DNA from 2 places in the Paenibacillus sp. IHBB 3054 genome. Region 1 is predicted to be linked to the other one. Evidence: a T-box and tRNA genes for the amino acid it is inferred to sense, from the RefSeq annotation. Region 1 holds a T-box; the other holds one or more tRNA genes.
What was found. The T-box of region 1 lies ahead of lysS (lysine--tRNA ligase). A T-box ahead of a tRNA ligase gene usually reads a tRNA of that ligase, here a tRNA-Lys.
Positions count from the first base shown of each region.

Region 2: it encodes a tRNA-Lys, which carries the amino acid that the T-box ahead of lysS (lysine--tRNA ligase) is inferred to sense. The anticodon was not compared.

Region 1 covers NZ_JBOFBG010000004.1:237,818-253,701, forward strand. Annotated here, with positions in the region: gene ACQ76X_RS07825 (hypothetical protein) at 1-357, opposite strand, end outside; partial or broken gene ACQ76X_RS07830 (YdeI/OmpD-associated family protein) at 592-1,160, shown strand; gene ACQ76X_RS07835 (hypothetical protein) at 1,249-1,428, opposite strand; gene ACQ76X_RS07840 (YebC/PmpR family DNA-binding transcriptional regulator) at 1,667-2,386, opposite strand; gene lysS (lysine--tRNA ligase) at 2,478-4,037, opposite strand; T-box leader at 4,102-4,365, opposite strand; gene ACQ76X_RS07850 (ABC transporter permease) at 4,550-5,119, shown strand; gene ACQ76X_RS07855 (5-methyltetrahydropteroyltriglutamate--homocysteine S-methyltransferase) at 5,191-6,306, opposite strand; gene ACQ76X_RS07860 (LysR family transcriptional regulator) at 6,322-7,254, opposite strand; gene ACQ76X_RS07865 (phosphodiester glycosidase family protein) at 7,361-8,479, opposite strand; gene ACQ76X_RS07870 (GNAT family N-acetyltransferase) at 8,652-9,140, shown strand; gene ACQ76X_RS07875 (TPM domain-containing protein) at 9,231-10,514, opposite strand; gene ACQ76X_RS07880 (hypothetical protein) at 10,655-15,139, opposite strand; gene ACQ76X_RS07885 (DUF6063 family protein) at 15,126-15,884, opposite strand.
Region 2 covers NZ_JBOFBG010000023.1:45,373-61,256, reverse strand. Annotated here, with positions in the region: gene ACQ76X_RS22480 (Gfo/Idh/MocA family protein) at 43-1,125, opposite strand; gene ACQ76X_RS22475 (AraC family transcriptional regulator) at 1,137-2,048, opposite strand; gene ACQ76X_RS22470 (Gfo/Idh/MocA family protein) at 2,045-3,049, opposite strand; gene ACQ76X_RS22465 (SDR family oxidoreductase) at 3,435-4,223, opposite strand; gene ACQ76X_RS22460 (SMP-30/gluconolactonase/LRE family protein) at 4,248-5,411, opposite strand; gene ACQ76X_RS22455 (zinc-dependent alcohol dehydrogenase family protein) at 5,444-6,454, opposite strand; gene ACQ76X_RS22450 (oxidoreductase) at 7,501-8,337, opposite strand; gene ACQ76X_RS22445 (MerR family transcriptional regulator) at 8,428-8,820, shown strand; tRNA gene ACQ76X_RS22440 (tRNA-Lys) at 9,017-9,089, opposite strand; tRNA gene ACQ76X_RS22435 (tRNA-Ala) at 9,100-9,175, opposite strand; gene nrdR (transcriptional regulator NrdR) at 9,346-9,822, opposite strand; gene ACQ76X_RS22425 (alpha/beta-type small acid-soluble spore protein) at 9,989-10,207, shown strand; gene ACQ76X_RS22420 (lytic transglycosylase domain-containing protein) at 10,297-10,860, opposite strand; gene coaE (dephospho-CoA kinase) at 10,860-11,453, opposite strand; gene ACQ76X_RS22410 (manganese efflux pump) at 11,463-12,218, opposite strand; gene mutM (DNA-formamidopyrimidine glycosylase) at 12,403-13,245, opposite strand; gene polA (DNA polymerase I) at 13,297-15,884, opposite strand, start outside.

The DNA of each region.
Region 1 (15,884 bases):
GGCTTCTTCTTTCATATGCTCACTGTAATATTTGTTATTGGCCTTCTTGGAGGCCAGAACCATTGCAGGGTCTTTATAATTTTGTCCGAAATCGGCATCGGAGTTAGGCACTCCCTTGGCCACATCTGTGCTCAGGAATTGATAATCATCCAGCGAAGCAGCCACGATTACACCGTTTTGAACTACGGCAACAGCTACGGTGAAGCATTTCGTGCCATGTGCTGCCGCTTCTACCCGGCCTACCTTGAGTGGTGCACTGGCGGCTGATGATACATCATTCAGCACGTTGCTGTTGCCTACTCCTACAACTGCCAATGAAATACCGGCTACCAGCAATATCTTTGTTACCTTTTTCACAACCATTCCCCCAGTCATGTTATAAAAACGCTTACAATTTATATTTATCAATTTTTGCCCATCAAGTCAGTTACAAATGTTACTAATAAAATGTAAATACATGGAATGGTGTACGTCTTTTACCGAAGCCCGGAAGGCAGTAAGATTATGTATGGTCGTAAACTTATACTAAAAGCAAGCCGCCTTTGCTATGATGGAGGTATGAATACTAGGAAAGGAGAATATTTTTCATCTATGGAAATTGAATATCTAATTACAGCAGTATCGAGAGAAGATTTGAGGGTTTGGCTGCAGGAAAATGGCACGACTGAAAAATATTGTTGGGTCGTAGTGAGTATGACGCCAACCCCAGATACGTTGCTATACTGGACGCGGTCGAAGAATCTTTATGTTTTGGCTGGATCGATGGAGTCAAAAAGAAAATATCAGAAACTGAGTTGGTGCAGAGACTGTCTCCTAGAAGCAAAAAAAGTTCTTGGACTGAATTGAATAAAGAACGTGTCCGCCGCCTCGAAAAGTTGGGGTTAATGACTGATGAAGGAAGAAAGGTACTTCCTGATATGGACCACGATTCTTTTAAAATAGAAAGGGTTATTGAGCAAAGGCTTAAAGAGGAAAGGCAAGTGTATGAGAATTTCTTGGCATTTCCAGCTCTTTATCAACGAGTTCGGATCGACACGATACAATGCAATATTAAACAGCCTGAATTATTTAAGAGTAGACTAGACAAATTTATAACAAACACTAAAGAAAATAAAATGTACGGTCAATGGCATGATAATGGACGTCTTCTGGATTATTAAGATGCGCTAGACCAAATGGTGTATAATTGACAAAAAAGCGACAGAATATCTTCTGTCACTTTTTCTCGGTGCTACTCAAGTGGAAGGATCACTTATACGTGTTTTGTTCATTTTTCTTATAAGTCGTCCTATCATCTCGGAGCGACTCTTTGCGGATGTCGAGCTTTTTCTGCTCCCTTTGCTGGGCTTCCTGGCTGTTGACGGGTGCGTTCTCCAGTTCTTCTACCGTATTGATCAGGTTCTTATCGGGCGTTGTTTCATGCGGCACTGTGTTGCCTCCTTTAAGTTGGATACTTATTAGTGTTCCAGCTTATTTTGGCATTTCCACAGCCAGATTATTCTTTCCAGCGTCCCCTAACAAAATAACCCCACATAAAGTGGGGTCATGGCATCGAAACATGCTCAGTTACTTCTTGGGTCCCTGAAGGCATAATTGCTGTCTCATATAAAAAACGGCCAGAGCAGACAAAACATCTGCTGGCCGTCTTCGGATGAAATCAGTGCTGCTATTCTTCGGAATCTACATTATGATATACCTGCTGTACATCATCCAGTTCTTCCAGAGCATCAATCAGCTTCTCAAATTGAGCCTCGGCATCTTCGTCAAGCGCGACATAATTCTGTGGAAGCATGGTTAGTTCTGCCACGGTGAAATCGGTTATGCCTGCATTGCGGAACACTTCCTGTACCGCATGGAACTGGTCCGGCGCGGCATAGACAATGACAGCCTCGTCCTCTTCCAGAACATCGCGAACATCCAGGTCCGCTTCGATCAGCATTTCCATCACTTCATCGGCAGATTTGCCTTCCAGACCGATAACGGCCGTTTGATCGAACATATACGTTACCGAACCACTGACACCCATGTTGCCGCCATTCTTACTGAATGCGGAACGTACCAGGGGAGCTGTACGGTTAACGTTATTCGTGAGCGCATCAATAATGATCATTGAGCCGCTTGGTCCGAAGCCTTCATAACGAAGTTCAACATAATTCTCATCACCGCTGCCTTTGGCTTTTTCCAAAGCACGGTCGATAATGGCTTTCGGCACATTGTACGTTTTGGCGCGTTCCAGAACAACCTTCAACGCCCGGTTTGATTCCGGATCAGGTTCGCCCTTCTTCGCGACTACATAAATCTCTACCCCAAACTTGGCGTAGACCTTACTTGTATTGGCATCTTTCGATGCTTTCTTTTCTTTAATATTATTCCATTTACGACCCATATAGTTTCCGCTCACTTTCCAACATTAATTATAAACAGTCGACTTCTATTATACCTCTGATCGAACGATCACGTAAAGGGCAGCCCATTTGCTAGGAAAAGTCTAACAAAGCCAGTAATTGTTCCGCTCCCAGCACCTGAATTAACACGGGAATCCGCGGTCCCTCCTGTTGATTGAGAGTGAATTGATAGATGATTTTAAACAAACGTTTTTGATTGTTTTTCATTATTTTTTTGTCCTTATGGTGACAAATTGCGTAAATTTCCGTCATCAGCTCTTGTTCATCCATTCCTCCTCTTCGCAGTAAGCTGCAAAAATCTTTAATCCATTCCTGTTCGCCGGGCTCTAAAGTCTGATAATAGGCGATGTCAGGTTCAGTATTCACCGTAATCATGCGCTGCGGAACCCATTGTCTGATCCAATGCTCCGCACGGTTTGCGGTTTGTTGCAGCAGCTCCTCATCATCATGCCCTCCACCGCTACGTGCCATTATCTCCTTCAGCAGTTCGAAATCGAAGTTCACAAGCGGCAGAATACCGGAGACCTGACTGAAGCTTGGAGCCTTGGCCTCTGCAACATGGTTCATGGACAGCTCCAAAGCAGCTTTGATCTCTTCAGGGAGTGCTGGAGACGGGTAGGCTTCACGAAAACGCTCAAATTCTGCATAATTTCGGAGTACATCTTCATCCATCCCAATATGAAAAGCGGCATTCGGCTGATATTTTGCGAACAGAAACAATAGATTTTCCGGGGTATACACTTTCAGAAGATCCGCAGGCGTGTAATGGTTTCCCGACGAGCTGGACATTTTGGCGTGGCTGCCTTTGATGCTGATGAATTCGTAAGGCACGTAATATGGCGGTTTATTCTCAAAGATTTGTGCGGAAATCACACTGGCTACGTTGAAGCTGCCTGTTTCAGAGGAATGATCGCGTCCACCGGGCTCGAAAACTACCCCTTCCATTCCCCAGCGCATCGGCCAGTCTATTTTCCAATGCAATTTGATTATAGCAGCCTCCGGGACAGAGATAGTGCTATGCTGACCACATGTACATGTATAGGTTAATGTTTCTGCCTGATCGTCAAAATCCACAACCGTAGTGCTATCCTTTCCACATTGCTCACAATATACATGAACTGGATAAAAAGCGGCTCTGTCTTCTGCACTGGCTTCCCCTGTTTTAAATGACATGAGAATATCGTAAATCTCCCCTCTGCGGCGCAGCGCTTGAAGGATGGCCGGATTGTAGCGGCGCGACTGATACTCCCTGCTTTGATAGATGAACTCGGGTGTTATCCCAAATGCCGTCAGCGCTTGTTCAAATTCTTGCTCGAAATGCTCCGCATAGGAGGAATGGCAGCCATAAGGACACGGAACCTTGGAATAAGGCAATCCAATATACCGTTCAAAGCCGGGATCTACATGATTAGGAACCTTCCGGAAGCGGTCGAAGTCATCCCATGAAAAAATAAACCTCACTTTTTTGCCCGCTTTTTCGAGCGCTTTGCTTACAAAATAAGTCGTCGCGATCTCCCGGAAATTCCCGATATGTACCGAACCCGACGGGCTGATCCCCGAAGCACACACAAAGGATTGCTGCTCAGGATGCATTTCAATTAACTGACTCGCTATTTTTTCTGCCCAATGCATAACCAATCACCTCTACTTTTTTAGTTGGGAAAAGCAAAAAAGCTCCCGTCCTCAAGATTGTCATCTTGAGGACGAGAGCTATAATTAGCGTCGTGGTACCACCTCTGTTTGCGAACAGGTTACCCTGCTCACCTCTTCGGGTACGGCCATTACACTTATACCCTATCTCTGTAACGGGAGATCCCGTCATACCATCCTTGAGCAAGCGACTCAATTCTGTATGAAGCTCGGAGACTTTATTCGTTGGAATCATCGCTGCTCCATTTCACCAGGCTGGAGCTCTCTGTGAACAATACGTTCCAATTACTCTTCTCTTCATTGCTGTTGTTGATGTAAGTTATTGTAAGCAATAGTAACCCGGTTCATGTACATCTGTCAATAACATCCTTTTGATGAATAGGTATATCACCATAAATGTGCTGATATCCCCTGTTATTCACCTATTTCAATCAACTGCAAGTGCCATATATATAAGTTGAATGAGGTAAACACCTACACTTAGGAGGGATATCATGTATAAGCCGATCCGCAAAAAAAATTTCAGAAGAAGACCTTTGGTCATAAAAATCCAAAAACATAAAAGAGTTGAACCGAAAAGAATAAGACCTCTGGATATCTGGAGCACAATCCGTCCATCGGCTTTTAGGGCAATCGGTGCCCCTAACAGCGTTGTCAGCATAACTAAAGCAGATCAGCTTACCAAAATTCCTTTTCCTGTGGTTCAATTCGATTTATGCGGTGAATATGATCCCATCCACTCCGTGTTTATTCCAAAAACTTCAGGCGTTTATTCCATCAGTTCATTGATTGCCGTCAATCCGGTAAACCCTGTTGTCAATTACGTCATTGCACTTGTGATCCTGGTGAATGGCATTCAGTCTCCTAATACACCGGTAGACAACGATTTTTTCGGCACCAATGTAAACAGAAGCAACGCCACAAGTGTTTCTACGATCTTGAAACTGAACGGCGGCGATCGGGTTGAAATCTTTGCCACCACCACAACTCCAGGCTTTATAGATCAATTTTCATTTGTTGTCACCACTTCGTTCGAAGCTGCCAGATTCCCGTCTCCTTGCTAACTAACGAATCTGCATTGAGAGACCGCTCCTAATTTCAGGAGCGGTCTCTCAGGGGGTAACTCGTATTCTATTCAGATCCAGACTTCATTAGCGGTTTCAATAACCAGGCGCAGCTTATCCCACTGCTCTTCCTCGGTCAGCATATTGCCTTCCTCCGTGGAAGCAAATCCGCATTGCGGACTCAGACACAGCTGCTCAATATTAACATATTGGGCGGCTTCTTCAATTCGGAGCTTAAGCTGCTCTTTACTCTCAAGGCCTCCATGTTTGGTAGTCACCAGCCCCAGTACTACAAATTGATCACGGATAAACCGCAGCGGCGCGAAATCACCGGACCGTTCATTATCGTATTCAAGGAAAAAGGCATCGACCTCCGCCTGAGCAAACAGCACTTCGGCAATCGGCTCATATCCCCCAGCGGCGAACCAGGTGGAGCGGAAATTCCCCCGGCATACATGCAGGGCAATCGTCATATCCGCCGGACGTAGAGAGATGCTCTCGTTAATCAGCCGCACATAGTCCTGCGCCAGCTGGTCCGGATCAATTCCCCGGCTGCGCAGATGCGCCCGGTGTTTGCCGCTGCAGAGCGTTCCCCAAGTCGTATCGTCCAGCTGCAGATAGCGGCAGCCCGCATCATAGAAAGCCTGAATCGCTGCCCGGTACACTGCAATAATATCTGCGTACAGCATTTCACGCTCCGGATAAATTTCATTCCCGTTATAATCCTGCACGAAATGAAACAAGGCAGGAGAAGGAATCGTCATTTTTACCGGCGCATCTCCGGCTAACTGCTGCGTCTTGATAAATTGTCCGATCATGGGATGATCCGTAAAGGCGATTTTACCGACAATCTTGAAGCTCTCCGCCCGCTGGGCAGTTTCTTTCGAGCCGCCGCCTTGGTTCAGGCTGATTTTCTGTGTGCCTTGGATTCCGAAGAAGAAATCAAGATGCCACCAGGAACGCCGGAACTCACCATCTGTGACCGCCTTAAGTCCCAGCGCCTTTTCCTGTTCCAGCAGCTTGGAAATCTCTTGATTCTCTATCTCATAAAGCTGCTCTGCCGTGATTTCACCCTGTTCAAACAGATTGCGGCCGGTCTTAATCTCATCTGTACGCAGGAAGCTGCCGACGATGTCGTAACGAAAGGGAGGAGCATTTCTTTTGGAGCCGATAACTGAACTGATCATACGTCCCTCCTGCTGTTATAGTAAGGATTGATTGAAGTCGAAATATTGTTCAGACACCAGATCATTCAGAATTTCAATGAACCCGGACATGATTTCGCTTGGCTTGCGGTCCTTGTGGGCAATCCAGCCAACCGTGAACACTTCATTGCTGTCAAAAGGAACCGTTACGAGCCCTTCGCCGTTCAGCTCAGAGGCCATAATGCCCGTGCCTATCGTATAGGAATCACTCCCCAGCAACAAATGGGTCAGCGTGGCCCGGTCTGTCACTTTAACATTTTTCTGAATCTGCGTGAAGCTCAGCATCTCTTCGGAAAAATGCAGCGAATTGTTATCCCCTTGCTCAAAGGTAATATAGGGGAACGGAAGAATGTCGTCCTGTGTAACCCGTTCCTTGGCGGCCAGTGCGTGGCCCGTTCTGACATAAACATGCGGGTTCGTATTGAACAGCGGGGTGAATTTCAGGTTCCCGTCGCTGAACAGCTTGTTCATCACTTTATAGTTGCTCTCGTTGATATACAGAATACCGAGATCGCTGCGCAATGTGCGGACATCTTCAATAATTTCATAAGTCTGCGTTTCTCTCAGGCTGAAATTATATTCCGCCACATTGCGCTCGTTCATCAACCTGACAAACGCATCAACGACAAAAGCATAATGCTGGGTCGATACGGAAAAATAAATCGGGCTGCGTTTCTTGCCGGTATACCGGTTCTCCATAAACTCGGTTTGTTCAATGATCTGCCGGGCATAGCCCAGAAATTCCATCCCTTCAGCAGAGATGCTGATCCCTCTGTTGTTTCGTTCAAATATAGTAATTCCCAGTTCGCTCTCCAGTTCCTTAATGGCGTTGGAGAGACTGGGCTGCGACACAAAAAGCCTTTTGGCCGCTTCATTCATCGAGCCGCTGTTGGCAATTTCAATTGCGTAGCGGAGCTGCTGCAATGTCAACCCTGTTCCCCCTCCGGTCCTTAAGCGATAATTCAGCATCACAGAAGATATCGTAGCATAGAACCTTCTGACGTTCCACGTCTGTTCTGTCTAGGATACCGGCAGTTTAATGTGTCCGCTTCTTTCCAGCATCGATCTTCGCAGGGTCCAGGCCTTCCCAGATGTTCGTAATATCCGCCTGCTCCGGGTGCTCAAACACCAGAAAAGCCGTAGGCAAATAACGTTCTCCGTATTGCGAAGAAGGTTTGTTAACGATCTCGTTGTCCTTAACAAGTACGGTGGATGAACCTCCGTCCAGATTGGCAGCGATCACCGCTCCGTGCTTCAGCATGATTTGCTGCACATCATATAGATTGGCGCCGATGCTGTATCCGGGCTGTCGTCCGTCGATCACCACAAATAGAAGGGCACCGTCATCACGTTGACCCATCGCCGTTCTTGGAGCAATCCCCCAGCCTTCGGCCGCATTCTTAATGAGGCCCTTGCCGTTGACGATCAATCTCGGTTGAAAGGACACTGCCTCCTGTACACCAAGATCACTGAGCTCATTCAGCGAATAATTGCCGGCGATCATTTTGCCTTGCTTATCGAGGCCGACGATTTGTGTTGATTTTTTTCCGCCCAAGCCATTGTAAAATAATTTTCCTTGCGATATCACGAGACCTATCGGCTTAAATCCGTTGCCTTTCCAGTTCGGGTCGGCGAAGCCGCCACCGTTCACACCGGCAATCGCGCCGGTTCGTGACACCATGCTGGACACTTTCTCGCCCGATCCAATTTTGCCGGGAACACCCAGCCGTACCTTGGTCGGATCATTAACGGTCATGACATAACCTGAATAACCCGTGCCGGACACTTCCTCAATCTCGACCAGAGGTTTCTCTACCTCCACCGGCGGCTGTACAATGGTATGGGTGTCCTTCTCATCTCCCATATGCACAAAGCGTTCATTGTACTCCTTAACCCGGTCTTTCAGTTCATCTTCACCAATGATATATTTCGCCATATAGCGGTGCTGAGTGGTAATCAGCGTATCTGCGATCAAGTAGCGAAGATTATGCGCGGAAGGCGCAAAATATAGCCAGCTCCCGCCGGCGATTAGTAATAGGATCAAGATTAAAAAAAGTCTGGAGAGTGTGCGTAAAAAGCTTTTTTTCTTGCGCTTGCGGACCGGTTTTTTCTTCTTCTTGCTTACAGCATTGCTCTGAGGTAATGATGAGCTCACTTCGTAAAGCCTCCCTAATACTTCTATTAATGGTAATAAGCATGAAAACATATACTTTCATCATAGACGATAATGAAAGATTAAAAGTTTCATTTTTTTCAATTCTGCTGCCGAAGGTTAGGAGACCCGTGTACTATAATGAGGTTAAATGTCGTTTGGAGGGGGATTGCCAATGAATTTTAAAAATTTTGAGATTAGAAAGTTTCGGCTTTCGGATATCGAACAAATTGTTACCTTGTTCTATGAGACGGTTCATTCCGTAAATAAAAAAGATTATTCTGAGCAGCAACTTGACGCCTGGGCAGATAACAATGACCGGGAAACCCGGCAGAATGCCTGGAAAGAATCGTTAAGCAGCCACATTTCTTATATAGTCCAGTTCAATGACAACATCATCGGTTTTGCGGATATGTCACCTGAGGGATATCTGGACAGACTATTTACGCATAAAGACTTTCAGGGACAAGGCATTGCTTCGGGATTGTTAAATGTACTTGAAGCCGAGGCCAGAAGCTTGGGACTGGTCCAAGTAACTGTCGATGCAAGCATCACGGCAAAGCCATTTTTTGAACATCACGGCTATAGGTCCGTTCAGATGCAGGCGGTGGAGCGAAAAGGTGTTATCCTGCATAATTTCAAGATGATCAAAGAGTTAGACTAACAAAGTAATATTAAACTTCACATAAAAAATAATGCCCGTTGACCTTGTAGGGTCACTCGGGCATTGGATATTGCTTTTTCCGCCATCATTTCATCCGTGTCTTTCCTTGCGGCTGCCGCTGCTTGAACCGCCGTCTCCGTGATTCGTCAACGCTGAACTTAAATTGCCCGGTTGCCACAAGCTGCTCTGCAACTGATTTGTTGTTCTACGACGCGGACGATGACTGCGGTTATACCAGCGGCTGCCATAACCGTATAGTGCGATTTTTCTGTTCCGCCATACTATCGCAAGGCTAAATAACAGGATAAACACAAGAAACCGACCGCTGACTATTATACCTTTGGATATAGAAACAGGCTGGTTTTCCACTACCGTTGCTTTGTCAGCCGGTAATGCAGCCGTACTGGAAACGGCAATAGTCTCTGAACTTGCCACTGTGGAACTCTGGGGAATATCTGCTCTTGCCAACAAGAATTTGTGCAAAGCATTGACTGTTGCTACCGCACCACCTGCGTAATTTTTTCGGGCAAATTCCGGTTCAAGCACCGTATCCAGAATTTCTTGCATCGCCTCATTGGTCAGCATTCCGTCGATATCCTTGCCTTGCAGTATATGGTAATTGTCCTCGCCGATGTCCAGCACCAGCATTACATCCTTGGAACCCGCCCCAATGGAGGCGAATTTCGAATACGTACTTTCCTGCAGGTTTTTGTCTGCGGAATTTTTAACCGTAACCACATAAATGCCGCTTTCGGTCGTTGTCTTGAAACGGTTGCTGGATTGGTTGAGATAAAGCTTGCTGACCTGTTTGAGAACTCCGGCATTATCGGACACGTAGGTTTTGGAACCGACCTGCTCCTTCCAGACTCCGCCCAGCTTTTGGATCAGTGACCCGTAAGTTTTACGTGCCCCGAAGCTATACTCCTTCTTGACAAAGTCCGGCTCAAGCGACTGGGAAAGAATTTGCGATAAAACAGCGTCATTAAGCTCGTCCTCCAGGCCTCTGCCCCTAACCGCCCAGTACTCGTTATCTTTGATCGAGAAGAGCAGCAGCACACCCTTGTTGTTGTCAGCTGAGCCTACTTCCCAGGCGTTGAACAGCGAGGTTGCATACTCCTCCATCGCAGCTCCATTTGTAGAGTCCACTGTCACCAGCACAACCTGTGAACCGCTCTGCTGATGCAAACGAATTCCATAGTTGACGATGTAATTTTCGGTTTTCTCATCAATCACATTGGCGAAATCATTTACGTAAAAAGAGTCCGTGTGCTCAGGCACGGCAGTTTGGGCCAAGCTAAAAGCGGGCAGCAGCATACTCAGCAGCAGTACAATTAAAGCTATGATAAACGTCTTTTGTCTCATCCGAATTTCCATGATCTTCATCTCTCCTTCCATACGAAAATAGTATATTCAAAACATAGCCTGATAGAACAAAAAGAGACTCAGCGTGATGCCGGGTCTCTTACTTTATTTCTATAGTTGCCGATAAATAGCGCGACTGATTAATGATATGGTCAGAACAAAGAGGCAGGGATCAGCTTTCGGCCACCTTTAATGAGCGTGGATTCCAGCATTTCTCCTTTATCTCCCCCAAAATACAGCTGCCAGTACACGCCGAAACGGATGCTGACATCATTCTTAACCAGCTCGGGCGGCGTAACGATCAGCCACTGGAATTTGAGTGCTTTGGATATTTCAAATACCGGATCAAGTACGTTGTTCGAAACCATCTCACCAAATGGATTATCGTACAGGAAAACCGTCCAGCCCTTGTTCTCGCGGTTGACCCGCTTATGGGTCATGATCATCATAGCAACCAGCAGCTGCACAGACTGGCGTTGCCCGCCGCTGCCGACAGCCTCATCCAGTGCTCCGCGGTTAATAACTTCCCAGTCGGAATAATGGTACTCTTCGGGAGCCGCATACAGGAAATAGTTCTCAGTCACCGGCTTGTAGACCTGAAGCACCGGAAAACGGTTCTGCATCGCGGCGTATACGATCTTTCCGTCATTGATCATCTCTTTGATAGCGGCTGCCGGCACCTGCTCAATCTTGGCATATTTCTCCAACAGCCCGCTAATGCAGCGATTGAAATAATCACTGACCAGCGGCTCGATATCATCACTAGTCTTCGGCACCGTAATGTTCTTGTAATTCAGGCGGACCAATGGAAAAGCATGTCCATTCTCATTAAGAATGATCATCCGGCGTTCCATACGTTTCAGGATGTCGACTATCTGCACGACACGTTTGGCGGCGCGGCCAACCCACAGCTTGCGGGACAGCTCCATCCCTTCCTTGTCGCTGCGGATGCTCTCAATCTGATCGCGCGAGCTTTGGAGCATGGAATCAAGCACCTGCCGGGCTATCGAGAAGTCATCCCAATGTACAGTGTTCAGCCGCTCCTGGATCTTGGTCTCAAGCTCGGCATTCCAGCCGCTTTTCGCCAATTTGCTGCTTAAAGACGTCTTTTCTTCCTTCACTTTACGGGAGATTTCTGACCGCTCGCTGCGGCTTTCCTTGCTGCGCAGCAGCCAGTCAGCTACCAGCGGCTCACAATTATCTTTTACCCGCTGCTGCAGCTCTTCAGGAACATCCCGCAGTTGGACCCGTCCCTCAACATGGGTATCCATGATTTTGCTTTGGCTTACTAATGTTTGAATCCATTGATCCATAACACTCAAGGCTTGTTTGCAGCTGTTAAGCAGCTGTTCATTCTCCCGGAAACGCCTGCTGATCTCTTCTTCCTTCTGATCCAGCGGATCACGCCATATTTCTACAGCACGTTCATGTTTTTCCTTAATCGCTTTTTCGGATTTCCGGAGATCCTTCTGCAGATTCTCAAGAATGGTCTGGGCGCGGATAAACGAATCGTGGACAAGCTGGTAGTCCTCATCCAAATATACCGTCTCGTTCTTCTGTCTCCCTCTGGCCGTCAAAATCACCTCGGCTGTATCCGTTGGAAGAGGGGCATTCCGCCAATCCTGATCCACCTGGACCACCGCAGCTTCGATCTCCGCCAGCTGTTCACCGGCCCGTTTGATATTCCCTGCTCTCGTACGGATCTCCAGTTCATTCTGCGTTAAGGACTGTTGGAGGCTTTCCACCGTGCTGAGCAGCTGCATCAGCGTATCTTGCACAGCAGGATCAAGTACGGGCTCTTCTTCCAGAGCAGGAGCAGCCGGATATTCGCCGGGGAATCCAATTTCGGGAAACCAGTTCTGCAGCCTTGGAAAAAGTGAATAGCGGGTATCTCCAATCCACTTCTCCCGCTGCTGCGCGGTACTGCCCAGCTCGGCCTTTACCTGAACCAGCCCCTGATCCTTGCTGGCGATTTCTTTGCTCAATTCTTTTTTGCGTTCTACCGCTTTTTGCTTATTCTTATAATCCTGTTCCTGCTTCTTTGTCCGTTCATCCCACTGGCGCAGCGCCTGTGCTCTTTCTTCATGCTCGGTCCGATCGGCTTCAGATTGTGCCAGCTCTCTCTGAATAACCGCAAGGCTGTCTTCATTCCTGCTGATTTCCGTGTTCAAATCCCCGAGCTTTAGATTTAGCTCATTCTGCAGCAATTCAAGTGTATTCAGTTTGGCTTTCTGGGCCAAGGTATGTTCACTCTGGAACAAGCGCTCGAATTCCTGCCGCGCCGATTTGAGCTTCGACAGATAGGCTTCCGCATCCTTAAGCTCTTCCTCCTGTTGCTTAAGACTGGAGGATATTCCGCGTTTCCATTCCTGGAAATGATCCGGCTGCAGAACCATCTGCGGACCTTGATTGGCTAGCAGCAGGAAAGGACCGGATGCGGCTTCCGCCATCTCTTCCCGGATGAAAACCGGCACCGCTGACTTGAGCAGGACTTCTTTCAGCGTATCCGGCTGGAGCTTGGCAGCTTCGCGCTGCGTCACAATAATTCCGTAAGGAAGAAGCGGATGCCGTTCCATTTCCTCTTCACGGCTCAGGTAAGGCAGGTCATTCAGGTAGGAGCTGCCGATCATGGAACTGATTTTGAACGAATCCAGTGCGTCCTTCACTCTCAGGATATCCGCATTCGGCAGCCAGAAGGATTCCTGCTGCAGCTCTACATCGATCAGCTGGTTGTAATAATCTCTTCTCAGCCGTTTCGTCTGCTGCTCAGCTTCATCCAGCCTGCGGATAAACCGCTCCTGAATGGCCGGTTTTGCTTCAAATAGCGCCGTAACCCCCAGTTGGTGATGCTCTTCATACATTTCCAGCAGCACGACCAGCTGTGACCAGAGCTGTGACTCCCTGTTCATCTGTGATTCCAGCAGATTCTGAAGCTCATCGCTTTGGCTCTGCCCGGCATTCAGTTTCACCTTCAGCTCGGTCTGCGTTTGGTGCAGACTGAGCTTACGCTCTTCAGCAGTTTTGCGCTGCTCGTTTAAGCCGCTGATTTGGTCTGCGATACTCTTAGCTGCTATTAACGTGCGCTGCAGTGCCGCTCCTGGCGCCCCGGCTGCTTCATGCCCATGGCGTGAGGCAAAAACGCCCAATTCCTCGGTGTATTGGCGGATAGCCCCTGTAAGTTCATTGATCCGGTTATCCAGACCGCCCAGTTCCAGCAGCAAGCTTTCCCTTTCTTTGCGTAAGCCATTTTCTTCAGCAGTCAGAGAATGCTGGCGGGTTACGAACGACGAGAGCTGTCCCTGCCAGAGCTGAAAGACTTTGTCCCACTGCAGCCGCAACTCTTCCTTCGCTCCCTGAATAACCTCTTGGCGTTCCTTCATTTCCAGCGAGCCTTCGATAGCTTCAATTTCCTTCTGCCATTGCTCGATCTGGCGGAGCTGCGCGCTGCGTTTGGCCAGATAATAAGCTACCTCAAGCTTTTTCTCTTTCAGCTTCGACTCATCCAGCCGCAACTTGGCCCGTGTCTGGTTGTCTGAAATCCTGGTGAATTCATCCTGCTTAAGATCCTGTTCCTCTTTGCTGCGCAGATATTTCAGATTATCGCCCTCAAAACGCAGCTGGCGCGCCTCCTGGTGATGCTGAACCAATGCATCAGCAGTTTTGCTGCGTTCCGCCTCTGCGTTCTTAAGCTCCTCGTGAATGACCGTGGACATCTGCCGACCCAGCAGTTCAGTCTCTCTGAAGCTCCGCTCGGCTTCCGTTCCCTGTTCGACCAGCTCATACAGCGGTGCGGCCAGCGTAGTGAATTCGGCAAAAGCCTTTTCCCTCTGCTCCAGCATCGGAAGTCTCTGGGCAATGGTTGCGGTATCGATAAACATCCGCTGAAGCGAGCCATCCTCTTCTTTGACACCCTCGTTCAGACTGGAGCCAATCTCCGGAATAATCAGCTTTTCGAACAGATTGTGGTTGGTAAAGGCCTCATTTTTTTGAAAATAGCCCTTGATCCCGCCCTCTTCACCATTGATCCGTTTCATGTTACGCCATTCACCAATATGAATATCCCGTTCAGCAAGGAAGCTGTAGTACTTCTTAAGATCGGAGCTGTGGCTGCCGAAGGCAACAATTTCATTCCGCCGTTCCCGTACAAATTGTTGAATCGTCTCAAAACTTACAGGACCGCCTTCCGCATGATCATACAGCGGCAGCGTTGAAAGGGTCAGCTCAGCCTGTTCCTCATAATCCATCAGCGCGTAGAGCAGATAGTCAACCTTAATCTCCAGCTGATCTATCGAGCTGTGGGCAGTCATGGCAATGCCGGTCGTCATGTATTCGTTACGCTCACTGTTGTCCAGCCGCCACTCAATCGCTACGTGAAAGGTATAGGGCTTGAGCTGTTTTTTATGATTATGGAAAAAAGCCTCGACCTGGTTCTCGTTGTCTTTCCCCCAAGCCGCCTTAGGCAGGAGCAGTTGGAAGATGGACTGCAGCAGCACCCCTTTCCCGCCGCCGTTCATCAGGGTAATCAGGGTATTGGCCGGGCCTTCCTCATTGCAAAGATCAAGAATCATATCATCATACTTCTTAAGCATCTTCTCGTATTTCAGTCCGGCAATACGGATTCGTTCAATGCGCGGCATAGCCTTCCCCCTCCTTCTCCGTCAAGGTCCGGCCGATCAGAGCTTTCAATTCCTTGTAACGGTCTACATCGTGGTACAGATACCGCATTCTTTCATATAACTCTTCCCGGGGGAAAATCCGCTTCTCGTTCTCGGAAATAAACACCAGATGTTCCTCCTCCAGCAGCTTCATCCCTTCATGAATCAGTCCAATCCGTGAACCGGAGCCTCTCGACAGGGAATCGCCTTCCTCCTGGCTTTTGGTCTGCATATAAAGGCTTGCCCATACTTTATGCATTGCCTGAATATCCAGACGCCACTGCTTGCTGAAGCTGCCTTCCTCATCCAGCTCGATCCATGCTTGTAGAAGCGAGGACACCTGATCGGAGATTTGGATATAGGACATGCTGTCCTGACCGGGCTTAAAGTGCTGCTCATCCTGATCCATTTCCGCCAGAAAAACCAGGATAATGACGTTGATAATATGTAAATGGGTTTTACGTTCAATCCGTGAGTATTTATTCCGCAGCTGTGTGAAGTTGGACGCGAACCCCGATCCCAGCGGATTGACCAGCAGGTGAAGGCGGTGCCCGGAATTCATAATCCGGCAGCCTCCCTCTTTGGCCATATACTGCAAGGCGTCATAGGCCCCTGTATCCTGCAGGCATTCCACTGCGGCTGGATCATCCAGGGATATGACTTTCCGCCGAAGCAGATCAAAAAACAGCCGCGAAGCCTGCTGCAATTGTTCCAATGAATAGCTCAT
Region 2 (15,884 bases), on a different contig from region 1:
CCATATTTAAACTATCGTGAATATTGAACAGATCCGTCTCCTTTAATCGAAGTAAACGGCTTTCCCTGTGCGCGCAGATTCATAAAGTGCCTCCAAAATCAAGGAAACTACATATGCCTGCTCAGGTCTTACGACCGGTTCCTTATCCTGATCAACCGCTTCAATCCACTTTCTCATCTCCAGGTCAGGCGCACTTTCCTGTGTGCCATCATAGAATGCTACTCCACCTGCGTTCAGCTCAATCTCATTTTTATATAAGCGGCCATGCTGTTCTCCGTTAATCCGCAGGCCCTCTTTCATATCCGCGCCGGCTTCCGTTCCGCTCAAGCTGCATTTTGCCTCATCAACCTCCAGCGAGTTCAGAGCCCAGCTGGATTCCAGCATGACCGTTGCACCATTCTCCATAACAATCATTCCAAACGCCGAATCCTCCACTTTAAATTTGGCGGGATCCCAGGGTCCCCAGGCATTTGCGGCATTCTCCCGTTGGGACAGCTCATGATATTTGGTTCCCAAGACGACCTTGGGCTGGTAATTGTCCATCATCCATAAGGTCAGATCAAGTGCATGGGTTCCTATATCGATGAGCGGTCCTCCACCCTGCTTCTCCTCATCAAGAAAAACGCCCCAGGTAGGTACTGCTCTTCTTCTGATGGCATGCGCCTTGGCGTAATAAATATGGCCTAATTGTCCTGCTTCGCAGAGCTTTTTCAGAAATAGACTATCCTCTCTGAAGCGGTTGTTATAGCCTACTGTTAGTTTTTTTCCTGTTCGCTTGGCTGCATCAACCATTCTTTTGGCCTCTGCTGCCGTCTTGGCCATCGGCTTCTCACACATGACATGCTTGCCGGCTTCCAGCGCAGCGACAGAGATTTCCGCATGAGACTCATTGGGAGTAAGCACATGAATAATATCAAGTGTGCCATCTTTAAGTAATGTTTGATAATTAGTGTAGACTTTTGCGTCTTTGCTTCCATATTGTTGTGCTGCTGCTTCAGCCCGCTCCTGAACGATATCGCAAAACGCAACCATTTCAATATTGTTCAGCTTGCTTAAACTTGGCAGGTGCTTCCCGTTCGCGATTCCACCACACCCGATTATGCCTAACCGATACACTTTACTCATATCTATCATCCTCACTTTATCGTATGTTTCCCGTTTCTATAGGTCGCGGGAGTTATTCCTAACCGCTTGCGAAAAACATTATGCAAATAGTTGGCATTCGTAAAACCTTCAGACTGAGCAATCTGTTCAATCGGCTGGTTGCCCTCCGACAGCTTGCGGCAGACACCTTCCAAACGGATATCCTCAAGAATCTGGGAGAAGGATTGATCAGGATTGACCTTATTAAAAATCCGCTGCAGCTGTCTGGAGCTGATATTCAGCTTTTCTGCAACATTGTCCAGCGTGACAGCCCCGGAATAATTAGCCCTGATATACTGAATGGCGTATTCATATCTGTAGGTCAGCATATCCCGCACCGGCGCTTCCGCTCTAACCCCTTCCGGATCATACGCTCTTGCTGTTTTTAACAAAATACTGATTACAAACTGTTTGATGGCTGTATAATATCCGGTGAACTTATCCTCACAAGCTTCATAGGCTTCCAGAAAGCAATTCATGGCATGGTGACGGTCATGGATCGGAATGAGGGGGAGTTTCCGCAGTTTGTCGATACATTCCTCCGCTTCTGCTACCTCCCACGGATCCACTTCAACTCTGCTTTTCTGTCTAATATCAATATGGAGGCAAAGTTCGTCCATGGCTTCTTCCGGGTCAGCCTCCTGGTAATGCATCACACCCGGCCCCGTTAAATAAAGCATACCCTGCGATAATGGGTACTCCTGCTCAGCGAGAATCACTTTTCCTTTACCTTTAGGAATAAAGTGAAACTCAAACTCTGCATGATTATGGAAATCAATGATTTTTCCGGCTGGGAATGATGTTAAATGGAACCTGAGCACAACAATCTCATAATGTCCCCATTGAACTGTAATATCGAGTCTCTCCAGCAAATCTGACTTTTGAGACATCGTTTGGTAGATCATGCACTTACATCTGCTAACGGGATGACCCGTCCTTCTTTTGCCGAGCGATTTGCAGCTTCCATTAATCTGGTCAGTTCTATGGCAGTCTGAACATTATTATCAGCAAAAGTATCACTCTGTATATGATTGATCCATTGATGAAAGGCACTGTCGTGATTATCTTTTATTGGAATCTCCGTCCAGCTATTCGAGGTACCCTCAGGTTTATTCGTCTTTAGAAGTAATTTATCCTCCGGCGTTCCGAAAAGCAGGGTTCCTTCTGTTCCGTGAACCTCGATGGTAAACGGCGAATGGCTGTTCACAAATCCGGCCTCTACCACACCGATCGCCCCCGAAGTTGTAAACAGGGTTGCTACTGCATTGTCCTCCACGTCTTTCCCTGTGATATGTCCAAAATTGGCACTTACACCAGTCACATCCTGACCTAAAAATAGGCGGGTTAAATACATAGGATGGCATCCCAAGTCGATCAAAGCACCCCCTGAGCATTGTTCCTTATTATAAAAGTGCTCAGGCAGCCAACCGGCAATGGCCCCATTGTGGGATAAGCGAACTCTGACATACGTTATCTCCCCCAGCAGACCCCTGCTAATCAACTCCATAATGGACAAAGTGTATCCGTCGTTCAATCGCGGCAAGGATACGGTAATTTTCACTTGATTCCGATTTACCTCGGTAATAATATCATCGACTTCCTGCACTGTTGGAGCGATAACCTTCTCGGTAAAGATATGTTTGCCTGCTTTGGCGGCGGCCACTATTACATCCTTATGAATGTTTGTCGGCGCATCCACGATGACAGCGTTAACATCTTCCTGAGCCAGCATATCATCGAGCGACTCGAAGTAAGGAACCTTCAACGATTCAGCAGCCTCTTGTCCTCTTATCGCGTCTTCGTCCCATACTGCAGCGATAAACGTATCTTCATGCTCCTGCGCCTGCTTAACATAGTCCCAAGCATGTACATGCCAAAAGCTGACTAAACCAATGCCAATGCTCATTTGCCACAACCTCCAACATATAGTATTCTGACATCCCACTATAAGGTAACATATCTGAGTCGCTTTTTTTAATAGGAAAATACGACAAATTATATATAATATTACGACATACGTTCACTAACTTAATGATGCTTACGCTATAGTATTTAGTATATTCCATCTAGTAATTGGTTATTTTGTACATAATACTGAAGATATCTCAGTGCATATGAGTAGGAATATAAGCGTCACGTTCCGCCAAGAGATGAATGCAAATGAGGATGACACCATAACCAACCGGCAGGGCCATCCAGTTAGATATAAGGGGTTCGCTCTTGCCTTAGGAAAAACAAAAGATCCGTTGCCAAATCTTGGACGGATCTTTTGTTACTATTTGGACATCGTTTTATTTGAACCGCTGGGCTTGCCTTGAAGGCATAATGGTTAGTTCCGGAATGCTGACATGCTCAGGCTGCTCCAATGCATAAAGTGCCGCCTCTGCAACATCATCGGGATGTAACGGCAGAACTTTCGAAGCAAACGCCCGTATTTCATCCTCGGAATACCCGGCCACCTGAGAAAACTCCGTTGCCACCGCCCCGGGCAGAATCGTCGTAACGCGAATCCCCTGATCGATTGTCTCCAAACGTAATGCAGACGCTATGGCGTTAACGCCGTATTTGGTAGCGCTGTATGGACCTCCTCCGGCAATCACTTCCTTGCCTGCAATGGAGGAGATGATGATGACATCTCCCTTCCCCTGACCCAGCATTGGCGGAAGACCGTAGTGCAGCGTCAACATTAGACCGTGTACATTCGTCTTGTACAGCTCCTCCCATCTTTCCAGATCCACTTCTACCAATGGACTTCGATACCCGAATCCGGCATTGGCAACTATAATATCGAGACGGCCCCAGCGGTTAATCGTTTCATTGACCACATGCTGTACTTCTTCAGCCTTTTGAATATCAGCAGGTACCGCCATAACCTCGTATAATCCCTCTTTATGCAATTCCTGAACCAGCTCATCCAATCGATCCTGCCGACGTGCCACTACAGTCACATGGGCGCCGCGTTTTACCAGTTTCCTGGCGATCGATGCCCCGATTCCGCTGCTGGCGCCTGTCACCAAGGCCACTTTACCGGTCAGACTCTCCTTCTCATTCCAAGATAGCTCCAAATCATCCAGATTCATTTTGCACCCTCCCAGATTCCAACCTTATTTTGTTAAAAGCACACGATGAACACCCTTGCTGCCTCCAGGTGCCGTTCCAATATATAAATAACCATTATGGCTTGCGGCCGTAGTTACACCATACAGTTTGCCTTCCGGATCATGCCAGCTTCCGATAAGTTCTCCCTGCGGACTGAACTCCGCAGCAAGCCCATGCTTCGCCGGTGCACTTGCGCCGTTAAGCAGCGACTGCGGCACTTTGGCCATGGTACTGGCCAGCCAAGGGTTGCTATGCATCTGATCTACAAAAGAAAGACGAGTCGTGAAGATACCGACCCAGAAATGACCTTGGTCATCACGCGTAATGTTGTCTGGAAAGCCTGCGAGATTGTCTGCGAAAATATCCGATGTATCCTTCTTCGGTCCTTTGAGCCAGTATCTGGTCAACTGATAATGATACGATTCTGCCACAAGAACAAAATCTTCATCCGCAGACAAGGCAACCCCGTTTGCAAAATAGAGGCCTTCTAACAGAACGGTCGTCTTCTTGGTCATTGGATCGTACTTCAGCAAACGTCCATGCGGCTTGTTCTCGGCCATTTCCTTGAAGGTCACTTTACCATAATTAGAAGTATCGGAGAAATAAATGGAGCCGTCCTTGGCAATATCAAGCTCATTAGCTAAATAGATCGGCTTGCCGTCCACTTGATCGGCCAATACCTCTATGCTCCCGGATGGGTTTATAGACAGCAGTCCCCTCTGGACATCCGTAACGATCAAATCGCCTTTGGCATCGAATTTAAGCCCATTAGGCGTTCCTTTGGTGTCTGCAAACAGTTGGGCTTTTTGCGGATTTCCCTCTGCATCGAAAGGAACCCTGTAAATTTTCCCGTCTGAATCTCCTGTATATAGCTGGCCTTCTTTATCGAATGTAATGAATTCCGGGAATTGAGGGGCATCAGTAACTAGCTGAGCCGAACTGAGTTTGTTGTTCTGTTGCCACGGACCCGCTTCCTCAAAAGAGGGAGCCGTCGGTGCGGACCATTTTGCCGGTTTGACCGGTGAAGGATAAAGTAAGAAAACGAGTAATCCTACAACGAGCACCGCGAGCAGTGATAGAACCCATCTGGATATCCTAGCACGCAGTGAGCGTTTAGGACGATTCACGCCTTCAGTAGGTTTAACGGAGTTAACTGGTTTATTGGGCATTAGAGCGCCTCCTGTATCATTTTTGAGAGATTTTAGATTTGGACTACGATTTTACCAAAATATTGCTTTCCTTCAGCCAAGAGCGCGATAGCTTCTCCAATTCGTTCTAGAGGGAATACGCGGTCGATGACGGGATGTAAACGATGATGGGCAATCGCCCGATTCATCTTTTCAAAGTGATCCCGGTTGCCGACTTGACTGCCGCGAACCGTTGCGGCTTTGTGCAAGATGCTGGAGACATCGTATTCCGGAATGGTCAAGCCCGATAAGAACCCGACCATACTCACGGTCCCTCCAGTGCGAAGTGCATTTATGGATTTCCCCATCGTTGCCGCTCCTCCAACATCCAGAACATGCTCGACGCCGCCAGTCAGCTCTAACGCTGCCTTATCCCAATCAGGAACCTCCGAATAGTTGATCGTTTGCCATGCACCAAGAGCTTTTGCTCGTTCCAGCTTGTCGTTGCTGCTCGACGTAATGATGACTCGTGCTCCGGTCATAAGCGAGAATTGAAGACCGAAGATGGAGACACCGCCTGTTCCTTGCAGCAGCACAGTATCACCCGCTTGCAAACCACCATATTCGATTAGCATACTCCATGCGGTTAATGCCGCGATCGGCAGGGTGGAGGCCTCCTCATAAGTGAGGTGATCGGGAATAGGGACGACTCCTTCTTCATGTAGAACGACATACTCGGCCGCTACTCCATTCAACGGACCTCCCAGGCTTTCTTCTAACACCCCTGGTCTTGGGCTGCCGCCAATAAAACGCTGTTGAAAATTACCTGCTACTCGTTGTCCGACCTGAAACCTAGTTACGCCTTGTCCAATGGCTACAATTTCTCCCGCTCCGTCTGATAATGGAATGAAGGGGAATTTGACTTCGATCGGCATTAATCCGCTGAGGACCACTAAATCCCGATAATTGAGAGAAGCTGCCCTCATGCGGATCAGCACCTCCTTAGGGCCTGGCGTTGGTTTGTCGAGTTCCGTCATGGTTAATTCCTCAAAGCCGAAGCCGTTTGTCAGTTGTATAGCTTTCATCGTATTGTCCTCCCTGTAAGATCAGATTACCGTGTTGCAATATAGAAACATCGTTACCAATGCTCAGAAGTATTTTTCGATTCTTATGAAAGTTAAGTATCTCGCATCTATGGTAACGACGTTTCCTAATGGTATCATTGTACCCACTCGATTTTAGAAAGTCAATATGATCTTTGAGCCTCCATCGTTTTATAGACAAGTTAAGGATCAACTGTATACATTTCCTGCTAAGATGCCTCCTACAATACGAACACACGAAAGTTGAAAACCTACCAAGAAGCTCGCATGCAAAATACTGAAAATCTCCACAAGCTCGACGAAGAAGCATACGCCGTACTGTAACGGCCATGAGGCAATGATTAACCATGATCAGCAACGCGCAAGAACAAGGACTAATTCCTGGCCAATACAACACCGAATCCGATGTCCCTATATTCTGGAATTCGCTCCACGGCGTCATTTTGAAAGATGGAGGCTGTTTTTAAGCCAAGCTGTTGTAATGTTCATGGTACTACTACTGTGAATTTCCGGCTGCGTAAACGTACGAAGTTATTGTCTACAGTACAGTGATTACAGACTACTGCTTGAGGAGCATCCCAATGTTTTCGACTATCAGCAGACCCTAAATGATGAAATGCTGATTGTAGTCACTAACTTCTCTGCACAAGAGCAGACCGTCGTCTTGGATGCCCGGCTTCAAAGCCGATCCTTCTGATGACTAATTATCCTTCCTCAGAGCGAACCCGCAATAATCTGAAGACAAGACAAAGACCGCCTTATGGATTACATGCTTTCCATCATAAGGCGGTCTGTAGGTTCCCAGAACCCGTTGCAGTATCTTCTAAATATCTAAAATTCGTTGCAACCACTAGAAATGGGGAAAAACGAAGGCGCTACAATTGCGTTTGACAGTCTCGTTCATGTCAGCGATTGGAACACCGGTCCCGTTCACGGAGTGTCCACACCAAGCGCTCACGTCTACCTGTTCAAAAAACGAGGGCATTCCAACCAGCCATTCATGGCTTTAGGAACTCCCCCCATTACTTTTAATAATCGGTGCTAATTGTTATATCATGGTAGGTCGAAAATAATTTTTGCATACCCGTTAACTTTTCCATTGCCCGCTGATAGGCATCACTCCCTAAAAGAATTCGCAAAGGAACATCACCACGATTCACCAGATCATATATTACCTTGGCAGCTTTGTTAGGGTCTCCCGGCTGATGTCCAGATAATTCTCTAAGGTTTTTGATATTTTCACCTGCCGTTGCTTGATATGCTTCTATAATATTTACATTTTCAGTTGCAGATCTGCTTGCAAAATCCGTGTTAAAATCCCCTGGTTCTACCAAGGAAATATTAATTCCTAGAGGCTTAACTTCTTGACTTAAACTTTCGGAAAAGCCTTCTAAAGCGAACTTAGTGGCATGATAGTATCCGAAACCTGCAAATGCACGTAAACCGCCTAGAGAAGATATATTTAAAATAGTTCCGCTCTTTTGCTCTCTCATAATTGGTAGCACATGATCTATCATGTGCTTGACTCCCCAGAAATTCACAGCAAACATATTTTCAATTTGCTGATCATCAGCATTTTCAACAGGTGAGAAGTAGGCAAAACCTGCGTTATTAACAAGAACATCAATTCCGCCAAACTTTTGTTTGGTTGCTTCAACAACACTTTTAATGTGCTGACTGTTTGTGACGTCTAACGGTAAAACCAAAAGATTGTCATTCTCCTGAGCGCCAGGCAGGTAATGTTCTATGTCTAGCGGATTACGCGATGTTGCTACTACTTTGCACTTTTTAGCTATTAGCTCTAAAACTATGGCTTTCCCTAGTCCAGTCGAAGCTCCCGTAACAAACCATACCTTATTTTCCACCAATCATTTTCCTTTCTCTATCAAGCATTTATAAGTTATGATAAATATACAACCTGAGAGTTACTCTCAGTCAAGAGAAAGGAGCATATCATGTACACCATTAATGAGGTAGCAAATTTTACAGGGTTATCTCCCCATACTGTAAGGTTCTATGCTAAAAAAGAGCTATTTCCAAATATCACAAGAAATCATCAGAATGTACGTCTTTTTTCCTCAAAGGACGTGGAATATGTTGAAATCGTCAAAGCACTGCGCATGACTGGTATGTCAATTGAGAATATCAAACGATACATCGATTTATGCGAACAGGGATCAGATACCGTGGAAGAACGCTATAACATCATAAGAGATCAACAATTATTGGCAGAAGATTACCTTCAAGAAGTCACACAACAAATTATGTTGCTACGAAAAAAAGTTAATTATTATCAACAAGCTATTAATGAGGGTGAAGAAAATATAATTTGGAATCCTCACATATGAAAGTTGAAAGACACAAGTGGTATGAAAAATGGATTGTCCCAACTGTTCATTAAACAAACGTTTTGTGAAATAATGAACGTTCTATTCTAAGAAGAAATGGACCAGTAGTTTTAAACAGATCTGTGTTCCCCACTTCTGCTTCATCCTCCCGCTTCCGGAAACAGCAAAAAAACGGCATTTCTGCCGTTCTTTAGGATGGACTCTCAGGGGCTCGAACCCTGGACAAATAGATTAAGAGTCTACTGCTCTACCAACTGAGCTAAGAGTCCATATGAAATTTGGTGGAGCCAAGGGGGATCGAACCCCTGACCTCATCGCTGCCAGCGATGCGCTCTCCCAGCTGAGCTATGGCCCCATGTGGCTGATTTAGAACTACAACTATGTATTCTAAAATCCGGACTGAGCTGTTAGCTCCCATCGCTTCGTCATGTTTAAGTTCCGTAGGCGACTTCTATATAATATAAAAAATCGCCTTCGGTGTCAACACTTTTTCAAAAAAAGTTTTTCGGGGTGCGCAAATTGCTTCTACAACCCCTCAAACTCCTCGGTGTTTTTAGAGAGCAGTCCCTTCAGTTCCTTCATAAACATGTTGATATCCTTGAACTGGCGGTACACGGAGGCGAAGCGGACGTAAGCGACCTCATCGACAGGGTAAAGCTGCTCCATGACCAGCTCGCCGATCTGACGGCTCTCCACTTCGGCTAAGGCGATGCCGCGCAGCGACTTCTCCACCTCGGAGACAATAGACTCCAGGCGCTCTACGGAGACGGGACGTTTCTCGCAGGCACGGATAAGACCGCGCAGGATTTTGTCGCGGCTGAATTCTTCGCGGCTGCCGTCTTTTTTGATCACGATCAGCGGAGTTTCTTCAATCATCTCAAAGGTGGTAAACCGCTTGCTGCAGCGCTCACATTCCCGCCTGCGCCGGATGGACTTATTCTCGTTGGCCGGACGCGAGTCAAGCACTTTCGTATTCGTGTGATCGCAGTAAGGGCATTTCATAAGCCTTAAGTCACTTCCTTTTGCATTAATGGTCGCTTTCCGGTCCGGCAATACGCCGGCTACCAGTAAGCTGATTTTATTTCCAGAAAACACCGTTTATTTGATGTTATGAATATGCCATGTCCGGCACATAATACAGTTACCAACCGATAGGAGGTGAACAGCAATGAGCCAAAACAACAGCTCCAATAACCTGGTAGCTCCAAATTCACGCGGTGCCTTGGAACAACTGAAATATGAAGTTGCCCAAGAACTAGGTATCACGCTCTCCCCAGATGGATACCAAGGCAATAAAACTTCTTACGAAAACGGTTCGATCGGTGGTTACATCACTAAACGTCTTGTAACCCTGGCTGAGCAATCACTGGCAGGTCAATACAAATAACCTGTCCCCATAAGCTTGCCTAAAGAAGTATTAAACGGCCCACAAGGCTGTTTAATGCTTCTTTTTTCGTACAAATACAGTATTCTCCCTTAGAACTCGCTGTAAATCTCCGTGTACTGGTCGTAGTAATAAATGACTCGCTGCACATAATGCCGGGTCTCGCCAAACGGGATATCCTTCACGGAAGCCGCTGTACCGTCCCAATTGCCCTTTTCCAGCCAGCTCTTCACTTTCCCGGGGCCTGCGTTATAGGCTGCGATCACAGCGGTACGGTTGCCATCAAACTGGCGGGAAAGCGATGACAAATACCAGGTTCCAAGCTCAATGTTGGCCGATGGCTCCCTCTTCAATTGTTGCAGCGAGACATCCGGAAGCTTGGCCTTTTCAAGCGCCCACTTCGCCGTATCCGGCATCAGCTGCATGAGTCCCAGTGCGCCTTTTTTGGACTCCCGGCCGGTCTTATAGTTCGTTTCCACCCGGATGATGGCCGCCACAAGGAACGGGTCCATATCGTAGGTGATGCTGTGCTCACGAATTTCTGCTTTATAATAAATCGGATAAAACCAGGACATCCAGTTGGTACTCAAGAACAGGATTGCAGTGAATCCAACGAATAACAGGAGCAGCACTCTTTTTTTACGCAGCCACTTCATCATAGGCCCAGCCTGTCCCACAATACGGCAACCTGCTGCTCAGTTTGGGCAAGAGTACCGCTGTTGTCGATGATATAGTCCGCTCTGCTGCGCTTCAGTTCAATATCCAGCTGGGCATCCAGTCTTCCTTGGGCCTGCTCCATAGACAGCTTGTTGCGCTCCATCAGCCGGTCCAACTGGACCTCCCGGGGAACATAGACGACCACAATTTGCCCAAAAAGATTGTCCAGCTCCGATTCATACAGCAGAGGGATATCTACAATAGTCAACCGCTGCGGGTCTTCTTGTTCCATTGTGTTCATACGGTTTTTGATTTCCTGGCGAATCGCCGGATGCGTCAACTGATTCAGCACCTGCCGGGCTTCCGGATCATGAAAAACGATCTCCCCAAGCTTGGTTCGGTTCAGTGTTCCATCCGGCAGCAAGATTCCTTCTCCAAAATGCAGCACAGCTGCAGCCAGCACCGGATGTCCCGGGAGCATGACTTCTCTGGCGATGGCATCAGCGTCCACGAGTCTTGCTCCCTTTTCCACAAACAGTGCGGACACGGTGCTTTTTCCGGAAGCAATGCCTCCGGTTAAGCCCATAATCATGTACTCACCTCATAATAGCTTCATTATTCCCATTGCAATTAACATTAACGCAGGCAGTACAGCAGCATGCTTCATCCAGTAACGTCCAGACAGCTTAAGACCTGTTCTCATGCCCAGCAGCAGAAAGGTTCCGCTGAACAAGGCGATCATAAGCGAGGTGGATACCGGACTGAATCCCAGCAGTGCAGCCCCAAGACCCGCTCCGAAAGCATCCAGCGACAGTGCTATTCCGAGCAGCATTGCTTCCATGGAGGAAATGCTCCCGGAGGCGTCCATATCGGCCGAAGACGGCGTACGGAGAATCTGGATGACCACCCCGAGATGGCGGAGCTCCAGTGAAAAGACTGCCGCCTTCTGCGCGTCTTTTTCGATCTCACTCACAGAATCCGCAGTCGTATCTGCAAGGTCAGCAGTTGCAGCCTCCCCCTTGGAAGCTACACCCGACAGCAGTACCGCTCCTGTCTCCCGTCCTCCCGGACTGTGCTCCTTCTCCTTCTGGATCAGCATCTGGACGAGGGACCAGCAGCCCATCAGGACCAGAATAATCGCGCCGATGCTTGAAGCGGCCTGCGGTGAAATCACCTTCGCCAGCAGCACACCGACCTGCATAGAGACACAAATGACTATCCCCGAGCAAAGCGAGATAATCATAATGGAGAGCAACGGTATTTTCATTTTGCGGAGTCCATATGTAATGCCTACACCAAAACCGTCCAAGCTCAGGGCAAAAGCCAGCAGCAGCAATGAAAACAAGGGGCTGAGCACCCGCAATCCCTCCCGTGAAGAACCGGCAGCCCGTGCGGAACGTTCCGCGGGCTCCGTTCGCTTTATTGAGCATTCTTCACACAGTATATGGGCGGGACAAACTGTCGGTGCCTTACTTTTGCAGCAGCATGAACAGCAGAGGTGTATAATGCCTGTAAATCATCTCTTGCTCTAGTGCGATGCCCTACTTAACTGCCGCAGCCAAAGGCTGGCAGCTTGGGCAAATATGAGTGCCCCGGCCGCCTACAACACTCTTCTCGATGAGAGTGCCGCAGGTGGCACAGGGCTGGTCCTTGCGTCCGTAAATGAGCAATTGCTGCTGGTAGCTGCCGCTTTCTCCCTGGCCATTGACATACGACTTCACAGAGGAACCCCCGGCATTCACCGCCTCAGTCAGCGTTGCCACAATCGCATGATGCAGCTTGTTCAACTGCTCTTCCGTAAGCGCCTTCGCGCTCACCTCCGGGTGAATACCGGCGCGGTGCAGCGCCTCATCTACATAAATATTGCCGATGCCGACCACATATTCCTGATTCAGCAGCAGCGGCTTGATTTTGGTATTTTTGCCGGAGACAATTTCCTTGAATCTCTCCACTGTAAAGGAAGAATCAAGCGGTTCCTGCCCCAGCTTGCTCAGCGGCTTAAGGAGAAGATCCTCGCCCGGCTGGAATAAATGCATGGTACCAAACTGACGCACATCCGTATAACGCAGCTCGGTGCCGTCGGTGAAATGGAAGATGACATGCGTATGCTTGTCCAGCGGCTCATCTCCCTGGAAAAGACCGTACCGGCCCTCCATCCGCAGATGGGAGACCATTACCAAACCGTCAAATACAAAACGCAGAAACTTGCCTCTGCGCTCCACATGAACCACGCTATGGCCTGCCAGCATATGGGCAAAAGCCTGAGTATCGTCCGGACGCTGGATAATCCGCGGCAGCCGGACGGTGACATTCTGTATCTGCTTGCCTTTAATTAATTCATTAAGTGTTCTTCTGACTGTTTCTACTTCCGGCAATTCCGGCATAATAGCTCACCTCTCCTCCATTATACCGGAATTGCCGGGCCTGCGGGGAGTCTATTTCGCCTCATACCAGTTACTTCCATAACTTACCTCTGCTTTCAGCGGCACAGAGAGCGTGAGCGCGCCGGCCATAACCTTGGGCAGCAGTTCTTTCATCAGCTCAAGCTCATCTTCCGGCACTTCGAAGACAAGCTCATCGTGCACCTGCAGCAGCATGCGGCTCTTCAGCCCGCGCTCATACAGCGCCTTGTCCATATGGACCATGGCCAGCTTGATAATGTCCGCAGCCGTCCCTTGAATCGGGGTATTCATCGCCGTACGTTCGGCAAATGAGCGCAGATTAAAGTTCTTCGCATTGATCTCCGGCAGATAGCGGCGGCGTTCCAGCAGCGTGGTTACATAACCCTGCTTGCGGGCATCAAGCACGATATCGTCCATGTAGCGGCGCACACCCTCATATACTTCAAAGTACTGCTCGATAAAGTGTGATGCTTCCTTGCGGGAAATCCCCAGGTTCTGCGACAGTCCGTAATCACTGATGCCGTACACAATGCCGAAGTTAACCGCCTTGGCGGACCGGCGCATGTTGCTGTCGACCTGGTCGGCCGTGACTCCGAACACATCCATCGCTGTCTTGGTATGAATATCCATATCATGCAGAAAAGCTTCCTTCATCCGCTCATCACCGGAAATATGTGCCAGCACGCGGAGTTCGATCTGCGAGTAATCTGCCGCCAGAATTGACCAGCCCGGTTCGGACGGTACAAAGACCTTGCGGATCTTGCGGCCTTCCTCCAGCCGGATCGGAATGTTTTGCAGGTTCGGAAATTGGCTGCTAAGCCTTCCTGTTGCAGCAATGGTCTGCCGGTAGAAGGTATGCACCTTGCCGGTCACCTCGGAGACTTCCTTGAGCAGACCCTCTACATAGGTGGACTGGAGCTTGGCGATCGAGCGGTATTGCAGGATCAGACGCACCACGTCATGATAAGGGGCCAGCTTCTCCAGCACCTCGGCATCGGTGGAATATCCTGTTTTGGTCTTCTTGACGACAGGCAGACCCAGCTTCACAAACAGAATTTCCCCGAGCTGCTTAGGCGAATTCAGGTTGAACTCGGTTCCGCATATCTCGTAGATTTCAGCAACCAGCTTGGAAATCTGGGCTTCGAATTCTTTCCCCAGCTCTTTAAGATCTTCTTTATTGACGGCAATCCCCTGTTTTTCCATATCGGCAAGAATGCGCGACAGCGGCATTTCGAGATCTTCGAACAGTCCGGTCATTGCCGTCTCGGTCAGCTCCTGCTGCTGCTTCTCGACGATACCAAGCACGGTAGCGCTTTTGCGCGCCACATGATTGCCGAGGATTTCAAGCTCCGGTATTTTATATTTGGCGCCTTTGCCGAACACCTCTTCATCCGGAGATAAGCGGGGCAGGCCATATTTGGCGGTAAGATCATTCAGGTTCTGATTCGCTTCTGTCGGATCCAGCAGATAAGCAGCAAGCTGCACATCATTGGCTGCTCCGGCAAAAGGAATCCCCTGCCAATGCAGCGCCAGATCGGCGCGGTGCAGGTCGTAACCGCTCTTCGGTGCCTTGCTGTCTCCCAGCCAGGCCCGCAGCGGAGCTGCGGCATGGCTCTGCAGCAGTGCAAACGGCACGAAGTAATGCCGCTCCGGCGAAGACAAGCCAAGGCCAATCACTTCTGCACGGTGCGGGTTCTCACCGTTTGATTCCACATGCAGCGCGGAAATGCCCGGGAGAGCGGAGATCAAGTCCTCCAGCTCACTTTCACCGACGATGGTAATATCCAGGACGGCAGCTTCAACCGCTTCTACAGCTCCATCACTGCTGGGCGAATAAGCGCTAAGCGACAGGCGCTCAAGCAGGGATTTGAATTCCAGCTTGGCGAGTGCCGGGCCGGCACTATCCCCCTTAATTCCGGTGAATTCCATATCCTCCCAGGCATGCTCCAGCGGAACCTCGCGGTAAATCGTCGCCAGCTTCTTGCTCATCACGGCACTGTCCGCATGTTCCTCCAGCTTCTCTTTCATCTTGCCCTTCAGCTCGCCGGTTCCGGCCAGCACGCCTTCGACCGAACCGAACTGGTGCAGCAGCTTAAGTGCGGTCTTCTCGCCTACGCCAGGCACTCCGGGAATGTTATCACTGGCATCACCCATCAGCCCCTTAAGGTCGATGATCTGCTCTGGCGTCAGATCGTATTTCTCGCGGATTTGCTGCGGTCCGTACAGCTCGACTTCTGTAACGCCCTTACGGACTAGTGCCACCGTCGTATACTCTGAGGCCAGCTGCAGCATGTCCTTGTCCCCGGACACGATCATTACCTGGCGTCCGGCTTCATCAGCCTCACGCGAGATGCTGCCGATAATATCGTCAGCTTCGTAACCGGAAATCTCAAACTGCGGCACCCCCATATCACGCAGCAGGTCCTTCAGCATCGGGAACTGCTCGGAGAGCTCCGGCGGTGTCTTTTGACGGCCGCCCTTATAATCTTCATACCCTTCATGCCGGAATGTAATCTTCCCGGCATCGAATGCAACGATCAGATGACTCGGCTTATGCTCCTCGATTAAACGCAGCAGCATCGTCGTAAATCCGTATACCGCATTTGTCTGCTGCCCCGCCG